DNA from 3 places in the Lactobacillus juensis genome. Region 2 is predicted to be linked to each of the others. Evidence: predicted binding sites of a transcription regulator. Region 2 holds the regulator's gene; each other region holds the start of a gene.
What was found. Region 2 encodes NrdR, which represses ribonucleotide reductase genes. Its sites were predicted from a motif close to ACACNATATATNGTGT; they were not measured.

Region 1: the regulator NrdR is predicted to act here: its motif matches at 2,992-3,007, upstream of nrdJ (ribonucleoside-triphosphate reductase, adenosylcobalamin-dependent).
Region 3: the regulator NrdR is predicted to act here: its motif matches at 3,200-3,215, upstream of AAA926_RS04920 (deoxynucleoside kinase).

The regions. Positions count from the first base shown of each region.
Region 1 is NZ_BTTS01000002.1:6,484-12,853, reverse strand. Features, by position in the region: gene AAA926_RS04355 (DUF4430 domain-containing protein) at 1-187, opposite strand, end outside; gene AAA926_RS04350 (DUF4430 domain-containing protein) at 263-649, opposite strand; gene nrdJ (ribonucleoside-triphosphate reductase, adenosylcobalamin-dependent) at 686-2,920, opposite strand; gene AAA926_RS04340 (hypothetical protein) at 3,179-3,364, opposite strand; gene AAA926_RS04335 (YjjG family noncanonical pyrimidine nucleotidase) at 3,558-4,268, shown strand; gene AAA926_RS04330 (aldo/keto reductase) at 4,333-5,196, shown strand; gene proC (pyrroline-5-carboxylate reductase) at 5,210-5,977, shown strand; gene AAA926_RS04320 (D-2-hydroxyacid dehydrogenase) at 6,066-6,370, opposite strand, start outside.
Region 2 is NZ_BTTS01000001.1:50,819-57,188, reverse strand. Features, by position in the region: gene dnaI (primosomal protein DnaI) at 1-262, opposite strand, end outside; gene AAA926_RS00295 (DnaD domain protein) at 273-1,634, opposite strand; gene nrdR (transcriptional regulator NrdR) at 1,637-2,104, opposite strand; gene coaE (dephospho-CoA kinase) at 2,091-2,708, opposite strand; gene mutM (DNA-formamidopyrimidine glycosylase) at 2,705-3,535, opposite strand; gene polA (DNA polymerase I) at 3,548-6,232, opposite strand.
Region 3 is NZ_BTTS01000002.1:126,099-132,468, reverse strand. Features, by position in the region: gene AAA926_RS04930 (hypothetical protein) at 330-746, opposite strand; gene AAA926_RS04925 (ABC transporter ATP-binding protein) at 950-2,578, opposite strand; gene AAA926_RS04920 (deoxynucleoside kinase) at 3,257-3,907, shown strand; gene AAA926_RS04915 (deoxynucleoside kinase) at 3,920-4,609, shown strand; gene AAA926_RS04910 (amino acid ABC transporter permease) at 4,881-5,522, shown strand; gene AAA926_RS04905 (amino acid ABC transporter ATP-binding protein) at 5,541-6,194, shown strand; gene AAA926_RS04900 (amino acid ABC transporter substrate-binding protein) at 6,195-6,370, shown strand, end outside.

The DNA of each region.
Region 1 (6,370 bases), on a different contig from region 2:
TTGAGTGCTTAGGCAATTTAACAGTCTTCTTTTTGTAAGTCTTGTTGTGTACTTTCAGAGTATAAGTGACTTTAATCTTGCTGCTGGCATCAACCTGTTGGACGTTTTGGGTTGTTTCAAGACCTGCAAACGTAAAGGTAAAAATAGTGGCAATTCCGGTTAAAACAGATAATTTGCTTTTTTTCATATAAAAACTCCCAATCTATAAATTTTTTGTGCAAGCACTAAAATATTTCGTACTTAGTCGCTTGCACGGACTTTTTTATTTCATTTTTGCTAAAGTGAATTTTACTTTATCGTTACTTGCGACTTTTTGCTGGTTAGCACCTTTGGTAGCGTATTTTCCGTTAACGGTGTAAGTCCAGTATATTTTCTTTTTGGCATTTTGCTTTTTACCATCAATTGCAGTAATGAACCCTTTATTGCTGTCTACTTTCCAAGCCTTTTTTAGACCGGTCATAACAGTAGACTTTTTAGGCACTTTGACTGTCTTTTTTTCTGTATCTTTTTTCGTAGCTAAAACATAGCTAACAGAAATATTAGTGTTTGTTTTAGGTTTTTGCTGGGTCTGATTGTTCTGACAACCAGATAAAGTAAAGGCAAAAATGGTTGCAACACTGGCAATAATTGGCAATTTGCTTTTTTTCATGATTAAAATTTCGCCTACTTAAATTATTTAAATAATTTATTTAACAGGACATGCACCGGATTCACAATCGGTTTGATCAACTAATTCCAAGTCTTTTTGATCATCGTTTTGCTCGGCAAAGACTTGAGCAACGTCACCGGTAATCTGGGCTTTTCTTTCTTCATACTTCTTCTTGTCGATCGGCTCTTTTGGCGCTTGCTTGAGTGAACCACCATAGTATGGCAATAGTGAAGTTGACTTAATTACATGACGGTATTGCTTAAAGAGTGAAGTGATCTTGTCGCCTTCGTCGCTTTGGAAAGTGACGGTACAGCTGACTGCGTTGTCTGACCAGTAAGTTTGCAGAAATGCTTGCGTTGCAAATTGTTCTTCAATTGAAACTGTGCCAGCTGAAGCGAAGTTTTTACTATCAGCGTGAGCAGCACGTAATGGAAATTCAACACAAGTTGTGTTTGGTGAATAAATGTCTGGTTCTGAGTAGTAACCACATGCATCTAGTGCTTTAAGCAGAGGATCAGAAGCTTGGAATCTGATTCTTTGAATGAGGTAGCCGGCATAGTGGAAATGCATTCCCTCAGAAGCTCCAGCCAATTTCGCAACAGTACCCGAAGGCTTAACAGTTGTGTGCTTGATTGATTCGTTGCATTTTAAAGTCTTGCTGTATTCTTTATCAGCAGCAATAACGGCTTGGTAAGCATCAGTAACCATTTTAATTCCCTGAGGATCGTAAATCGGTTTCTTAATCTTTTCACCGCTTTCTTCATCAGTGCTGTCTTCAAAGCCGGTAACAACGCGGTGACCCAAGTCATTTAAGAGCCAATCTTGGATACCTGACATTGAAACGCCGATTCTGCGGTTTTTATAAATGATGTTACGGGAAATTTCCCAATCATAGTCACTAAAGGTTACGCGTTTAGCGAAGCGAGTTGCTAATCTGAAAACGTCTTTTAAATCCCAATTTTCTTGTTCGGCAATATATGGAAATACTTCAAACAGGTTGCATGGTTCACCGTTACCCAAGGAAATTTCTCCACAAGGGTTAGTACCTTCAACATCACCGTCAATATCTTTTTGATAGCCGTCAATAATCCGGCCATAATTACGGGACAAATCTAGGTTGACTACACCTGGTTCACCGTTTTCTCTAATACCATTAGCTATTGGTTCATACTCATTAAAGTTAGAGTCAATAGCTACACTGTTATTTGAAGCCCAACGGTGGTGGTAGAGTTTATCTTTATCTTGTTTCATCGTGATAAAGTCTTGGTCAGTACTCGTACCTAAAGCCAGTTCAGCTGACCTTCTTACATTACCGGCAACGACTGTTTTACCAATTAAATTGCAAATATCAGTACAATCAACAGAAGTTAAATTACCGCCGACCCGGTTATTAATGATGTTGTTAATGTCAAAAAACATTTCCACTAACGGCATTGGACCAGAAGCCGTACCGCCAAAGCCGTGAATTTTAGCACCGTAAGGACGAATTCTGCTGATATCTAATACCAATTTGGTTTTATTTTCGGAATTGGTTTGGTTAAAGTGCATATCAATTAGACGTGCGTTAGCTAAAACCCAGCCTTCACGAGTATCAGGCAAGTTGTAATAAACATAATCTGACTTACCTTCGTTTTGTTTGGCCCATTCAGCTTTGTCTGTTGCACCCAGCTTAATTGAATCTGCATATGAAGCACTTTTTTTGTCAATTACGACTGTCAAGTCGATTTTATTATCAACTGCAGGAATCTTTTTAATATTGTCTTGCACAACAGAAAAGCCAACGCCGCCGCCTTTCATTGATTCGTCAAAAAGAAATGAAAAAGGCATTGAAACGGCTTCTTGTTCTTGGCCTAAATAATCTGGCACTATATGACTGTCACCGTATTTTTGCGGTCGAATAGCTATGAACCAGCAATTATTCAGAGAGTCACCATTACGCTTTTGGTAGTCTGTCCCGGAAACCCACAGGTTTCTTCCAGAAGGAGTTGCACCTAAACCGTAAACCAGTTTAAATAAATCCTTAGCCTCGTTTGTTAGTTCATCAACTACTTCTTTTGAAGGAGTGCCTTTGAGACGAGGATCAAGATTAATGTTGCCCTCAATTACGCGTTTAACCGTTTCGTCCCAATTTTCGGAACGATTTTTTTCAGGAAGCCATCTGGCATAGGTCCTTTTATAAGTAACCCAGCCAAGTTCTCCCCAATGGGGGGTGACATTTTGTTTCACTTGATCAATGTAACCCTGATCCAACGTTATACTCGTATTTTTCATATTCAAAGTCACTCCTTAAAATTAATTATTGTTCCACAGACACATCATCTATGGCCTTCAATAGAACTATACCACAATATCTTGTATTTTCTAGAGCAAAGATTGCACGCAAACACGAACAAAAGTCTTAAATTGATGTGCGAGTAGGTTATTGGGACTGAGAAAAAAATATATAGAATTCAGGGCCAGAAAAAAAGCACAATAAGTTGAATCTAATACTTATTATGCTTGAATATATCTTTAATTTTTAAAGTAAAACTAATGCCTGACTGCTGCGAAGAAAAGGCAGATTAAGCCCAGAAAAATGATTGCCGGAATGAATAAGTGAATTAAGAAAAAGAAAGCAAGAGCACAAGCTAAAAGGAAAAATAGGATTTTGACAATCCCAATTCCCATTTTGACTAAAAGCCAAATGAGAAACAAAATCAATAATAATGTAAACATGCCCAATCACCCCTTTTGCTTAAATTAAAGGATATTATATCTTATTTAGTGAAATAGCAGTAGCAATGTAAGCAAAATTTAAAAATAGTTAATTATGTTCTTTATCAGTGAAATATTGTTATAATGAATCTCCACACTAATTTTAGTGAATACGCATTATATTCTGAGGAATATTTGGAGAGGAAGAAATTGCTTGCGTTATAAACAAATAATTTTTGACGTTGATGATACTTTAATTGACTTTGCTGCTACGGAGAGTTTTGCACTGCACAGTCTCTTTAACGCACATCATTGGCAGTTAACTGATGAGATGCAACGTGATTACCATGCATATAATCAAGGACTGTGGCGTAAGCTGGAACAAGGCAAGATCAATTATGAGCAGCTGAGTAGAATGGCTTTTACCAATTTTATTAAAGAAAATTTGGGTATTGCAGTTGATGGCTTAGCAATAATGAATGAATATCGCTCTTATTTTGGTGAGTCGTACAAGTTGTTACCGGGGGTTATGGATACTTTGCGTTATGCCCGTAAACAAAATTATTGCTTAACGGTCTTAAGCAACGGTGAAACCTTTATGCAGAGGCATCGCTTGGAATTAGCGGGGATTAAGGATTATTTTTCTTTAATTGTGACATCTGAAGAAGCTGGTTTTTCTAAGCCTGATACCCGGATTTTTGATTACTTTTTCGCTCATACTAATATTAGTCCAGAAGATACAGTCTTTTTTGGTGACGGACTGCAGTCAGACATATTAGGAGCAGAAAACTATGGTTTTGACAGCATCTGGTATAACCATCGCAGGCGCAAGAATAAAATGAATCTGCATCCGCTGTATGAAGTAACTACTTATCCGCAATTTGTAACTTTACTCAAAAGCGACTTTCAAAAACAGCCGCAATAATTGCTATTTTTTGCTGTAGAAGTATAGTCCAGTTCGGTATAATAATGGTGAGAGGTAAAAAATTATGACTAGTAAAATTCAATCTTTAAATGACACTTATGAATTAAATAATGGCGTCAAAATACCAGTTATCGGACTGGGAACTTGGCAAACTCCTGATGGTGAAGTTGCTCAAAAAACCGTCGAGGATGCTCTAAGTCTCGGTTATCGTTTAATCGATACGGCTGCTGCTTACGGCAATGAGGAAAGTATTGGTCGGGGCATTAAAAGAAGTGGGGTTAACAGAGGTGACTTATTTGTAACGACTAAGTTATGGAATGATCATCACGGTTACCAGAAAACTAAAGCTGCAATTGATGAAAGTTTAACTAAACTAGATTTAGATTATCTTGATTTATACTTAATCCATTGGCCTAATCCCGCTCCGGTGCGTGATCACTGGGCTGAATTGAATGCAGAAAGCTGGCAGGCAATGGAAGAGGCAGTGCAAGCAGGAAAAATTCGCGCAATTGGCGTTTCCAATTTTAGACGTAAACACTTGGATGAACTTCTGAAAACTGCTAAGATTCGTCCTGCTGTTAATCAAATTTATCTTAACCCTAGTGATATGGAAAAAGACGTAACGGCTTATAATAAAGAACTTGGCATTCTAAGCGAGGCATATTCACCACTAGGCAGAGGTGGTTTGTTTGCTAATGACACGGTAGTTTCTATTGCGCAGAATTATGATAAGAGTCCGGCACAAGTTTTATTACGCTGGTCATTGCAACATGGTTTCGTTCCACTACCAAAATCAGTTCATCGCGAACGCCTAGAAGCTAATTTGCAGGTCTTTGACTTTACTATTACTGAGGCTGATATGGCAAAACTCGATGGCTTGCATGGAGCAGCCCAAGTAGCAAATGATCCAGATCAAACAGATTTTTAAAAGGTGATTGCTGATGAAAATTGGATTTATTGGAGCTGGTAAGATTGGCTCTGCGATTATTAAGGGCTTGTTAAATGCTCAAAATCCCAGTGAGGACATTTATGTCTTTAATGGTGGACGCCATCACACTGCTCAAAAAATGGCAGCTGAACTTCACTTAAGTTTGATTAATAATTATGAGGACTTTAATGCTTGTCAAGCAGTTATAGTAGCAGTAGGTGGTTCTGCCACTGAAACAATCATCAAAAATTTAGGTCAAAAATATCACGGCATTATTCTGTCAACTGGTGGTGGCGATCTGACTCAAATTAATCAAAAGTTGCCAGCAGAAACTTCTTTTGGCAAAATTGTGCCCAATACACCGGTGCAAATCGGTGCCGGTATCACAGTTGCCAGCTTTGTACCTGATGAAAAGCCGGCAGTAATCACTACTGTCAAAAATATTTTTACCCAAATAGGAGCTGTTTACGTTGTACCTGAAAATCTGCTGGGCATTTACGGCACTGTAGCTGGTTGCACACCTGCCTATGTTGATTTAATGGTTGAAGCTCTCAGTGATGCCGCAGTACAGAATGGAGTTAACCGAGCCGAATCATACGAAATAATTAACCAGATGCTTTTAGGTACCAGTAAGCTGGCAATCGCTAGTAAAAAATTGCCCGAGGAGCTAAAAGATGAAGTTACAACACCGGGCGGTTCGACAATTAGAGGCGTAACTAAACTTGAAGAAGAAGGGTTTAGGAACGCGCTGATTCAGGCAGTAAACGCTTCTGCTAATTAAAATAATCAATTAAAAAGACACCAGATGATTTTATCTGATGTCTTTTTTGACAATAAAGTGTATTTAAGAAGGGAAATAAGTTAAGAGACTAAAACTCTTTGTCTAAATCAACTGGAGTATCAGCTTTTTCACCCTTAATTAGCTTCAAGTTGTTGTCGAAAGCCTTGATAACCATGTTACGAACAGCATGAGTAGTGTAAAAGGCTGTATGTGGAGTTACCAAAACATTTGGCCGTGCAATCAAGTCAGCTAAACGTTTGTCAGGAAAGTCCTTACCACTGAAGTCACTGTTGAAAATACCAACTTCATTTTCGTAAGTATCCATTACGAAGCCAAAAACTTTACCTGAGTCAAGACCACGAACAACTGCATCCGTATCAACTAATGGTCCAC
Region 2 (6,370 bases):
TAAGACTAATGGCATTTTTATTCATTATCAAATCCGGATAATATCCTTTGGTCACCGGATCTTTTTTATGTTGGCTCAGATAAAATTCAAAAAGACTCGGAAGGCTTTTATCAATTATACTGTCATTAAGTTGTGCTCGGTGCTGACTGATAAATTGTTGCACTTTGGGCTCAGCCAAAACTTTTTGCTTAATTTTAGCGGTACTCTCGTCTTCTGCTTTAGCAGTTTGTCCTTTAACCATAAATTTTTTAATGGGTTGCATTTTATTTCACCTACTTCATGCCATTTTTATCTTCAAAATTCTTGAAAAATTCTTTTAGCTCCGCACTTGAGACATCAGATTTTACTTTTGGCTTTTGCTTGTTCCAATCAGTGCCCTTTTCAACCGTTTTTCTGGGAGCAAAGCGGTTATACCTCTTGCTTCGCCTTTGTTCTTGTGCTTTTTTCCTCTTGTCCATGTAATCCAAGGCCTGAGCACCCGTTTTAACACCATGTTGCAGCCAATCATGCAAAATTTTGTTTGCTAAACGAAAAGAAATGTTGGGGCCACTTTTTAAACAAGCATATGTCAGAACATTAAGTAATTCCGCTGATATTCCCTTATCATTATATAGGCTGTCTAACACTTGATATTCACTCGCATCGACATAATCATTTTTCTCAGCTTTTAAATGATATAAAAACTGTGCTGGAGTATCAGTCTGTGCTTTTTGCAATAATTTTTGCTCTTCCTGATTTAATTGGCTATTATTATCAAATTTCTCAGGTATTTTAGCCTTGCTTTGCAAATGTCTGCGAGTAGCACTACCATGAATGCTGTTAGCAATAGTTTGCTTAATTTCTTTCATATTTAAATGATAGTCACCATGCAAACAAGGAATTGCCTCGTCAACAAATTCCTGCTCTGTCAGCCCATATATGCGCATTACTGCGCGAATAGCTTCTTTGTTCTGATCAATTTCACTGCCAGCTATTTGATAAATTTCGAATTGCTGTTTCATAAAATCCCAGTCAATATTATCTTGATTATTAACAGCAGCATAATTGCTTGCAGAATAATTATTCTCTCGAGCAGCTTTTTTAACCTCAATTGAAGGATCTATTGCTTCTTGATCGGATAAATGGAAAACATCCATAAATGAAGCAGAAATATTAGGTGCCTCTTTGATGCCACTTAATTCACTCTTATTTTGTTTAGCTTCTCTGGCAAACTCGTGACTCAATTTGTTAAAGGCAGTTACTCCAACTTTTTCTTTTAATAAACTAGCTAAAAGTGCAGTTGTAAAAAATTCACTGCTTGCTGGAACTCTCTTAATTTTGAAACACAAAACCTGACCCATAATTTGGTTATCGAGCAGTCTCGTTTGAATCAATCCAACGGCTTCAAGCTTGTGCAGTGCACCAAACAACTTTTTTATATCACAATCTGTTTGTTCTTGCAGTGTATAAATTCCCTTAGCATCAGAAAGCATTGCCTGTGCACTATAATCTTCATTTAGACTTAAGTAGACAGCTAAAGCAAGGGAGCCAATAAGAGGTTGATACAATTTAATTAATATGTGCAAATCTTTAGGAAAAATATCCACTCTGTTGGTAATGAAAAACGGCTGTTTGGGATCATTTGTCTCAAACATAATTAATTACCCTTTTCCCTTTTTGCAATCATATCTTCCATTGTTTTCATAAAGCTGGACATATCTTTAAATTCCCGATAAATGGAAGCAAAACGAATATAGGCCACATCGTCAATTTTTGCCAGCTCATCCATTACCAGTTGACCAATCTTTTTCGAAGAAATCTCGCTAACCCCCTGTTGTCTGACTTTGTTTTCTACATGGTCGACTAGTTCTTCAAATTGTGTACTTGATATCGGCCGCTTTTGACCAGCCGCCATTACGCCATGCAAAATTTTTTTACGATTAAAAGGTTCACGAGTACCATCATTCTTAATCACTAATAAAGGAGTAGTTTCAACTCTTTCAAACGTGGTAAACCGAAAGCCACAGTTTTCGCATTCACGGCGACGTCTAATTGCACGATTTTCATCACTGGGACGTGAATCAATGACTTTTGATGCATTTTTATGACAATTAGGACATTCCATATAAGTCCTCCCCTTTTATTTCAAGAAGCAACTGTTCTAATTTGGATTTCAGATCTTGCTTTGTACCAGTATTATTAATCACAAAATCAGCCAATTTTTCTTTCTGGGACAAGGGCATCTGACTACGAATTCGCTTCAAAGCAGCACCTTTACTTAAATTATCCCTTAACATTAACCGCTTCATTTGCAGAGATTCTGGTATTGCAATCAATAAGGTAAAATCGCAATATTTTTGACCCTTTGATTCAAATAAAACTGGTGCATCGACAACAACCAAAGAATTTTTGTTCCGGTTGTTTAGCGCAATTTTAGCCTGTATTTCTTGAAAAATCAACGGATGGGTAATTTCATTTAAAGCTTCAAGCTGCTTTTCATCATCAAAAACAATCTGTCCTAACGCTGAACGATTGATAGATTGGTCTGACTTAAGTATTCTTTTTCCAAACTGTTTTAATACTAGTTCATAACCCTTCTCGCCTTTATTTAAGATATCGTGAGCTATTTGATCGCAGTCTATAACCGGTATTTGTTTTTCTCTAAAAAAAACATCAGCAGTGCTTTTACCACTGGCTATCCCGCCGGTTAAGCCTAAAATCTTTGTCATTTGTAAATCACCTGACACTTAGGACAAAATGTTGTACCTCGTCCGTTTACTTTAATTTTTTCAAGAGGCGTACCACAACGCATGCAAGGTTCACCCTTGTGACCATATACCTGCAACATTTTTTGAAAACCACCTGTCTTGCCATTTGCATCTAGATAGGTATGAACTGTAGTACCCCTTTCTGCTATGGCTAATTCTATCAGCGAATTAATGTTATCATGCAGTTCTGCAACTTTTGTATCTGGGATACTATTGGCCATACTTAGTGGGTGAATTTTTGTTTCCCACAAAACCTCATCCACGTAAATGTTACCCAGACCGGCCACTACTGATTGATCAAGCAATGTATTTTTAATATTTTTCTTTTTACGGGCTAAGCCTTTTTGTAAATAAGAAACGGTAAAAGCTGCCGAGTTGGGTTCAGCACCTAATTTGCCAATACCAGTTTTTTCTTTTTCTGTTCCGGTTTTTATCAGCTGCATCCGGCCAAACTTACGCACGTCATTATAACGTAAGGCCGAGTTATCGCTAAAAATGATCTGCACGTGATCATGCTTGTCTTTTTTAGTATTTATTTTGACTAAGCGATACTTACCTTCCATGCGTAAATGTGACACTATTGTTAAATTGTCACTGAGACGAATTAGCAGATATTTAGCGTACCGATCTATATTTTCTATCTTTTTTCCAGTTAATTGTCTTGCAAATTCTTTAGCATCTCCGGTAATAATTTTTGGGTACCATACAGTTACTTCTTTGATTGTTTTTCCTTTGATAAGAGGAAGAAGTGTTCGCCTGACAGTTTCAACTTCCGGCATTTCGGGCATTAAAATTACTCCTTACTTCGCATCAAACCAGTTATGACCATATCCAGAGTCAGCTACAAGAGGTATATCAAGTCTCACAGCGGATTGCATAACTTCAGGCACAATTTTTTTGATTGTTTCTAATTCATCTTTTGGCACATCAAAAATCAATTCATCATGAACCTGGACTACCATTTTTGTCTTGAGATGCATGTCATCCAATTTCTTCTGCATGTTAATCATTGCTATTTTAATAATATCTGCAGCTGAACCTTGAATAGGAGAATTGATAGCTGTCCTTTCGGCAAATGAACGGACGTTATAATTTTTGGCGTGAATATCAGGTAAATAACGTCTTCTATGCATAATTGTTTCCGCATAGCCTTTTTCACGTGCCACTTGCACAGCTTTATTCATATATTCTTTAACTTGCGGATATTGTTCAAAGTAATTATCAATAAATTCCTTAGCCTTTTTACGGCTAATATTGAGATTCTTAGACAAGCCATAATCAGAAATACCGTATACAATACCGAAATTAACAGCCTTAGCCCTGCGCCGCATTAAAGGAGTCACTTCATCGGTTGATTTGAGATGAAAAATCCGCATTGCAGTATGAGCATGAATATCATAACCCGTTCTAAATGCTTCCTGCATTTGTTCATCACCGGAAACCTGAGCCAAAACCCGCAATTCAATTTGGGAATAATCACACGAGAAAATGTAACCGTCTGGTTCACTAGGCACAAAAGCTTTTCGAATTTGTTTACCCTCTTCTGTTCTAGTTGGGATGTTTTGTAAATTAGGGTCAACGGAGGACAAACGACCGGTTGCGGTCAGAGTTTGTAAATACCTCGTGTGAACGCGACCATCTTTTTGAATAACATCTAGCAGGCCATTAACATAGGTAGATTGTATTTTTGCAATTTGCCGGTAAGTCAAAATGTGCTCAATAATAGGGTTCTCATCCTTTAACTGGTTTAAAACATCAACAGAAGTTGAATAGCCAGTCTTGGTCTTTTTAATTGGCTTCAAGCCCATCTTTTCAAACAAAATATGACCCAATTGCTTAGGAGAATTAATATTAAATTCTTCACCGGCCTCATCATAGATTTGTTGTTCCATTTTTTTAAGGTCAACCGCAAATTCATCCTGGAGCTGCGTTAAGGTATCAGCTTGGACTTTGATACCATTTATCTCCATGACAGACAAGACTCGTGCAACTGGTATTTCAATGTTGGCATAAAGATCATCCTGCTCGTGCTCTTTTAGTTTAGCTAACAATGTCTCTTTTAAGTTTTCAATTGCTTCTATCTTGCCAGCCAAATGGTTAAATAACACCTGATCGTCTTCTGGAATGTGGGCACTTTTACCTTTACCATAAACGTCGTAATCACTTTTAACCGAATTATCGCCATACATCCGGCATATTTCACCCATATCGTCTGAATTATTTTCATTATTAATCAAATACGAAGCAAGAAGCATGTCATAGTCAATGCCGCGAGCATGAATACCTAATCGGTTCAAACCTACAGTTGTCCTTTTAAGGTCGAACACATTTTTGGAAACTTTATCACTCTCAAGTATGTTTTTAAGTTTATTTTCCTTTAAAAGCTCGATGTTGCGGCTAACATATATTTTTTGATCAATTTTTAAAGCAAAGCCAACAAACTCGGCTAAATGATAGTTAGCACCCAGCATTCCCAGATAAAAAGTAATAGTTTGTCCATCAGTAACAGCAAAATTATTGATGTCATTTTCTTTAAGTTCAGTAAAATCAACTACTTTATCATTATCATATGTTTTTTCCGATTGATCTTGTGTTTGATTTTCTCCGTCCGGATTTAATTCACTCAAGAATTTACGAAAGTTCATCTTTTCATAGAATTTGCGCAATTTTTGATAGTTAATAGGACGCCTTTTAACATCATCAATCCCAATGGTTAAAGGAGTATGACGATCAATAGTAGCTAATTTTTTGCCTAAAAGAGCCTTATCTTTATCATTAATCAAATTTTCCTTCATTTTAGAAGGTTTCATTTCATCGATATGATCATACAAATTTTCTACTGAACCATATTCTTGGATAAGCTGTGATGCCTTTTTAGGTCCAATTTTAGTTACACCGGGGTAATTATCAGAATTGTCACCCATTAATGCCTTCATATCAATAAATTCAGTTGGTGTAACACCATTAACTTTTTTCATGTGTTCAGGTGTATAAGCTTCCAAGTTCAACACACCGGATTTAGTGACCATTACTGTTGTTTGCGGTGAAGCTAGTTGTGTTAAATCTTTATCACCTGTAACTACCGTAACTTTAAAGCCTTCTTTTTCACCAATAGTTACGAAAGTTCCTATAATGTCATCGGCTTCATAGTTATCAAGCTCATATGTAGACAAACCCAAGTCATGCAAAAGCTCCTGAATGTATGGCAGTTGTTCAGATAATTCTGAGGGAGTCTTTTGTCTGCCACCTTTGTAGTCAGCGTACATCTTATTTCTAAAGGTAGTTTTACCTGCATCAAAAGCAACCAAAACATGATCAGGTTCGACATCATTTAAGACGACATCAAGCATGTTTTTAAATGTATAAATGGCGTTAGTATGCAATCCTTCAGGATTTCTGAAATTTTCAAGTTGGCGATATAGTGCGTAAAAGGCACGGAAGGCAACTGAATTACCATCAATTAAAAGTAATTTTTTATCAGCCATTAGATCTCCTTACAATTAAACCAATTTTCTTTATTCAACTACCATTTTAACAGTTTTTGCACGGATCTTGCACAATACTGTTTTTATAACAAACAGGTTAAATATCATTTATCTACTTTAAATAATAATTTAGTTTTT
Region 3 (6,370 bases), on a different contig from region 2:
CACCCTCTCCTTTCAAGTGAAACAGCCAACCGCCCTCAAAACAATTTGCTATCAATTCAAATTTAATTATAGCAAAGATTGCCTTATTCCTAAGCAACAGTAATCGTTTAATTTAAAAGACTAGACCACTTTTGATGTTAACCCTAAATTAGGACACTTTATTAGTTGTTAGCGAAGGACTAATCTCCGATATTCAATCGGAGTTAGTACTTTTAGTTTGATTTCAATTTTATCTTGTTTAGATAATTTAGTCATAAAAATAACCTCCAAATTTGTCCTAAATTTGGGGATCATTTCATAACTTTACTGCCTTTTATAAATTAATGAAATTAACCGTAATATTGATCATGGTCTAAAGCAGTTTCATCGAAATTAACTATCACAAATTCATAGTTTGAAAAACACTCCATCCAGTTGTTATAATAGTCGTTCTCTTTTTTTAGCGACTTACTGTTTTCTTCTCCTTCTATTATAAAAGGCTTTGAACGTATATTAAAATTTGCATGTATTGCACCTAGCAAGTTCAATAAACACAAGAAATCTTTTGCTGAAGCCACACTTACATGAAAAGATTTAAACGAACTATTGTTTTTGCCAAGATAACTTTTTGCTCTATTATACTCAGCAGCAGATTCTGCCCTATAATTTTCAACGCTATTTACATTCTCTTCAATAATAGCTGTCGGAGCTTGTTTTTTAAAAAGATCTAGTATCTTTCTTAATTTCGCAAATTGTTCATCATTCATTTTTATTATTCCCATTTAAAAGGCAGTGCTTGGAAATATTATATCTCCTAAGAAACAATCAATTTTACAGCTTATTTCTGCAGAATCTTAGGTAATAGCTACATTTGCATTTAAGAGTATCTGCATAAAACACTATGCTCATAATCTAAAAGACTAGAGTTTCACAGCTTATTTAATTGGTTGATAAAAGAAGTATTATTCTATCATCCCAATTCGATTACTTGATCAAACTGCTTTTTAATTTCAGGTCGCAAGTGATGGGAAATATAGATTAACGTTATGTTGTCCAAATCAAGCAGACTCTGTTCAATTTTCTGGCCATCTTTTTCATCAATTGCGGAAGTAATTTCATCGGCCAATATAACCTGCGGGTTACCCAGCAATTGCCGTGCCAGTGCAATTCGTTGCTTTTGTCCACCCGAAATGTTGTTACCGGCGTGTTTTAAAACAGTGTCAAGCCCGCTAGCGCTGTTAGCGACAAATTTTCCCAAACCTGCACGTTTAATCGCAGTCTTCAGCTCTTCTTCAGTTGTCTCCCGATCTAAAGTGATGTTATAGCGTAGGCTGCCGTCAAAAATATAGGCAGACTGGTCAATGTAAGCAATCTGCTTGTGCAGTGAACTTAAATTAAGTTCGCTATATTCATCATTATCCCAAGTAAGTGAACCTTGGTAACCTGTTAACAAGCCACCGATTAATTTTACCAGAGTTGACTTACCGCAGCCTGACGGACCAACAATGGCCACGCGTTCGCCTCGTTTAATGCTGCCGACAACATTCGTTAAAATAGGTCTGTCATTATTGGGATAGCAGAACGAAAGGTCACTAAATGCAATTTGCTGGGTCAAAGGAGCAACATTCTTATCCCCTGTTTTTTCCTGCGTATTAGCTAGTTTATTGTACTTGTCAAAAATAGGTTGAACTGCCCGAATTGAAGTTAGATCAATACTGATTTCTGTCAAGCTGCCAAAAACATTCCCGGACATTGAACCAACAATTAAAATAGCTCCAATTGGAATCTGATTGTGAAAGGCCAGGTATCCGGATTCAACAGTTAAAATAGTTTGAGCAGATACACTAATCAGGTTAATCAGTGCATTAGAAAAGGACATTTCCGTAATGTAATTAACTCGAGCCTGTCCAGTCTTATCTGATGCCGCAAGAACTATTTTATTGAGCAATTTTTGCTGACCAAGCGTGAGCAGGTTGACAAAGCCCTCAAGAACGTCGGTTATTTTTGACGTTAATACCTCATTTTGCCTGCTTTGTTTTTGCGATAACTCCTCCAACTTTTTCTTAAAAAGACGGGGAAATAAAATCATAATAACAGCAAAAACCAAAGTAGTTACAAATAAGAGTGGATGGTAAGAAAACAGGATGACACTGGCAATAATGCCTAAGAGTGCATTGCTAAATGTTTGCTCTAAACTGAAAAAGCCATCCTGATTAATTTGGTTAATATCGTTAGTAAACCAGGAAACATAGTCAGCTTCCGTGTGCTTATTAAAGCCTTCATATTCTTGACGACCAATTACATGGGCTAATGCGCTCCTAATAGAATTATCGACAGTCCTGATAATTACAGCGGAATATCGTGAACTACAAAAAAAGAAAATTAGGAAAAAGCCCCAGCTAAGCAAGTTTAAACCTGTATCAATCATAAAGCCGTTTAAGTTATGCTGAGTCAAAGCAGTAAGTGCATTACCTTTAAAAATGCTGGCAGCAGTTTGTGCCAAATTTCGGCCAAAATAGAAAATAGCCAGAATCACATACATGTCTGAATTACGTTTAATGTAGGTCCAAAGCGAAAATTTTGTTATAGTATCGTCCATGATTTACTTCCTGTCAAAACATCTATTTTTAGAGCTAATACTAAAATGACATATCTTCCTGAGAGAAACAGTTTGCAAAGAACATTAATCTTTGACCTATTTCAATGCTGCAGGTCCTTAAATAATTTAATTATTGTGGGCTTTAGTATTCCTTCTAAAATCCCCTAGGTACCAATTACGGCATGAAACATACTAATTTGCCCTTTTTATTTGAAGTATTTTCTACTACCTTTATAATTTATTTATCATTTTATGGCTTTTATAATATAAAAGCAATCTATTTTTAATTTTTATATTTAGAATTATTTCTTCACAACAGTATATAAATAGTGCAACTGCTTTCAGCTTCGCTTGTTTTAACGATAAAAACTAAATGCAAGCTGTACAGCTTGATATCAAGTAAATATTTCCATTATGCTTCAACACTATTGTAAGTTAATAACTATTAGTTTAATTTTGAGGATTTATTTGTTGCTTTTTATTTTAGTTTCACGTGTAACACAGTTTAAAATCATAAGTTCAAATTTTCAATTTTGACAATAACTACAACTTTTTACTTCTGTATTATACAAAATCACTTGACTTTTTGATTAAAATTTTAATTTACTTTTTGCTTGTATACCACTATATCTCGTATTAAACTAAATAAGAATCTATATATTGTATTTATGAAAGAACGTGATCCAAGTTATTGTTTTAAGTGGGCCAATTGGAGCCGGTAAATCCAGTTTAACTAGTATTTTAGCTGAGCACTTAGGTACACAAGCCTTTTACGAGGGAGTTGATAATAATCCTGTTCTTCCTTTATATTACCAAGACATGAAACGCTATACTTTTTTGCTCAACATCTACTTGCTTAACCATCGTTTAGCACAAATCAACCAGGCAATCCGAGAGAAAAACAGTGTTTCAGACCGTTCGATTTATGAAGACGCACTCTTTTTCAAAATGAACGCGGATAGTAAAGTGGCTGATCCAACTGAGTTTAAGATATATGATAGTCTACTCGAAAATATGATGGAAGACACACCGGGCAATCCTAGCAAAAAACCCGATTTGCTAATCTACATTCATGTTTCCCTTGATACAATGCTTAAACGCATTAAAAAGCGGGGTCGTTCATTTGAGCAAATTAGTACAGATCCCAGTTTAAAAGATTACTATGCCAGGCTAATTAAGTATTACGAGCCTTGGTACGAAAAATATGATGCATCTCCCAAGATTAAAATTGATGGCGATAAATACGATTTTATCTGCGATGAAGATGCCAAAAAAGAAGTTTTACGTCAGATTGATGACAAATTGCATGCAATAGGCAATTTAGAATAGAGAAGGAACGTGATGACAGTTATTGTTTTAAGCGGGCCAATTGGAGCCGGTAAATCCAGTTTAACCAGTATTTTAGCTAAGTATTTAGGAACTAAACCTTTTTATGAGAGTGTCGATAACAATCCTGTATTGCCACTTTTTTATGCTGATCCTAAAAAATATGCATTTTTACTCCAAGTGTTTTTCCTAAACACTCGTTTTCGTAGTATCAAGGATGCATTAACCGATGATAATAACGTTCTTGATCGTTCAATTTATGAAGATGCCCTTTTCTTCCAAATGAATGCAGACATTGGTCGGGCTACCAAAGAAGAAGTGGATACATATTATGAACTGCTCAATAATATGATGGGTGAGCTTAAGCACATGCCCAAGAAAAATCCTGATCTTCTGGTTCATATTAAAGTTTCATATGACACTATGATTAAAAGGATTCAAAAACGAGGACGTCCTTATGAGCAGCTGAGCTACGACGCAACGCTGGAAGATTACTATAAGAGACTTTTGCGTTACTACAAGCCGTGGTACGAAAAATACGATTATTCTCCTAAAATGGAAATAGATGGTGACAAATTAGACTTCATGACTGATGACCATGCCAGAGAAGTTGTACTAGATCAAATCGTCGCCAAATTAAAAGAAATGGGTAAATTACCTAAATCTTGGGACAAGTCTACAGCTATTCAAATTGAGCAACAATAAATCCATTATTTTAAAGAGCCATTAGCTAGAGCTAGTGGCCCTTTTCATATCTTGTTTAAATATCATATAGTTTTTAACATGTTCATTAACCTAACTATCAGCAAGTTACAAATTTCCATATTAATTAGATAAAATTTCGTAAACTATGTTATGATTAAAACATATATTTTTTCACATATTTTTTTAATCAATTTATATAATTTAGCTGGTATTAAAAGAGTTGCCCTATTAGCCTCTCTAATCAAATTAATTTCAGTAAAAAGGAGAAAAAATGAACTATATCCTTTCAATTATGCCCTCTTTAATTTCAGGTGCAAAGATGACATTAATTTTATTCTTTTGGACTTTAATTGTTTCTATTCCCTTGGGAATTATAGTCAGCCTAGGCTTACTTTCACATTTTAAGCCCTTAAGATTAATCTTAAAATTTTACATTTGGATTATGCGAGGTACTCCTCTTCTGCTGCAATTAATTTTTATTTTCTATGGTTTGCCTATAGTCGGCATCATTTTTGAACGCTATGATGCAGCACTTTTCGCTTTTATTTTAAACTACACAGCTTATTTTGCCGAGATATTCCGCGGTGGCTTTCAATCAATCCCTGTAGGGCAATATGAAAGTGCTCGCGTTTTAAGACTAAATTACTGGCAAACATTGAGCCATATTATTATTCCTCAGGTCAGCAAAATAGTTATACCTTCAATTGGCAATGAAGTGATCAACTTAGTTAAAGATACTTCTTTAGTGTATGTCATTGGTTTGGGTGAGCTCTTACGTGCTGGCAATGTTGCTACAGCAAGAGACGTAACACTAATTCCTTTAGTGATAGTCGGTATAATTTATCTATTAATGACAGGTATCGCATCATTTTTGCTGAAAAAAATTGAACACAATTTTGCAAAGTGGAAGTAAATTAGGGGAAATAATACTATGCTAGAACTTAAAAACATTACCAAAAAATTTGGCTCTCATACGATTTTAAACAAGTTAAATTTAACTATTCCTGACAGACAAATTTTAGCCATTGTAGGACCATCTGGAGCAGGCAAAACTACTTTGCTGCGCTGCTTAAGTGGTTTAGAAAAAATTGATTCCGGTGATTTTTTGTGGGATGGGCAAAAGTTTGACCCAGCCGCTCCTGATAGCAAAAGTCATATTATCGGAGTAGTTTTTCAAAGCTATGAGCTTTTCCCCAATTTAACTGTAATCGAAAACATTACCTTGGCACCAACACTAGTTTTAAAAGAAAGTACAGATCAAGCACAAGCCCGTGCGCAAAAATTGCTTGAACAACTAGATTTAACTGGTAAAGAACAGCTCTATCCCTATCAGCTTTCTGGAGGACAGCAACAAAGAGTAGCTATTGTACGTGCGCTAGCAATGGAACCCCATATTCTATGTTATGACGAACCCACTTCTGCTTTAGATCCTGCTTTAAGAACAAAAGTCGGAGAAATAATTTTACAACTTAAAAATAATAACAACATGACGCAAATTATCGTCACTCATGACATGGAATTTGCCAGCCAAGTGGCCGATCAGGTATTCAAAGTAAAAGCATTAGATGATAAGAAGGTAATATAAGTGAAAACCAAGCGCCTCTTAACCCTCATAATAACGCTCATCTGTACTTTATTTATTTCTGCCTGTAGTGGCGTATCAGTTAATAGAAAAGCTAATGCAGTTGACAACTGGTCTCATATCAAGCAACGTGGCTATGTTACAGTTGGCGTTGATGATACTTTTGTGCCCATGGACTT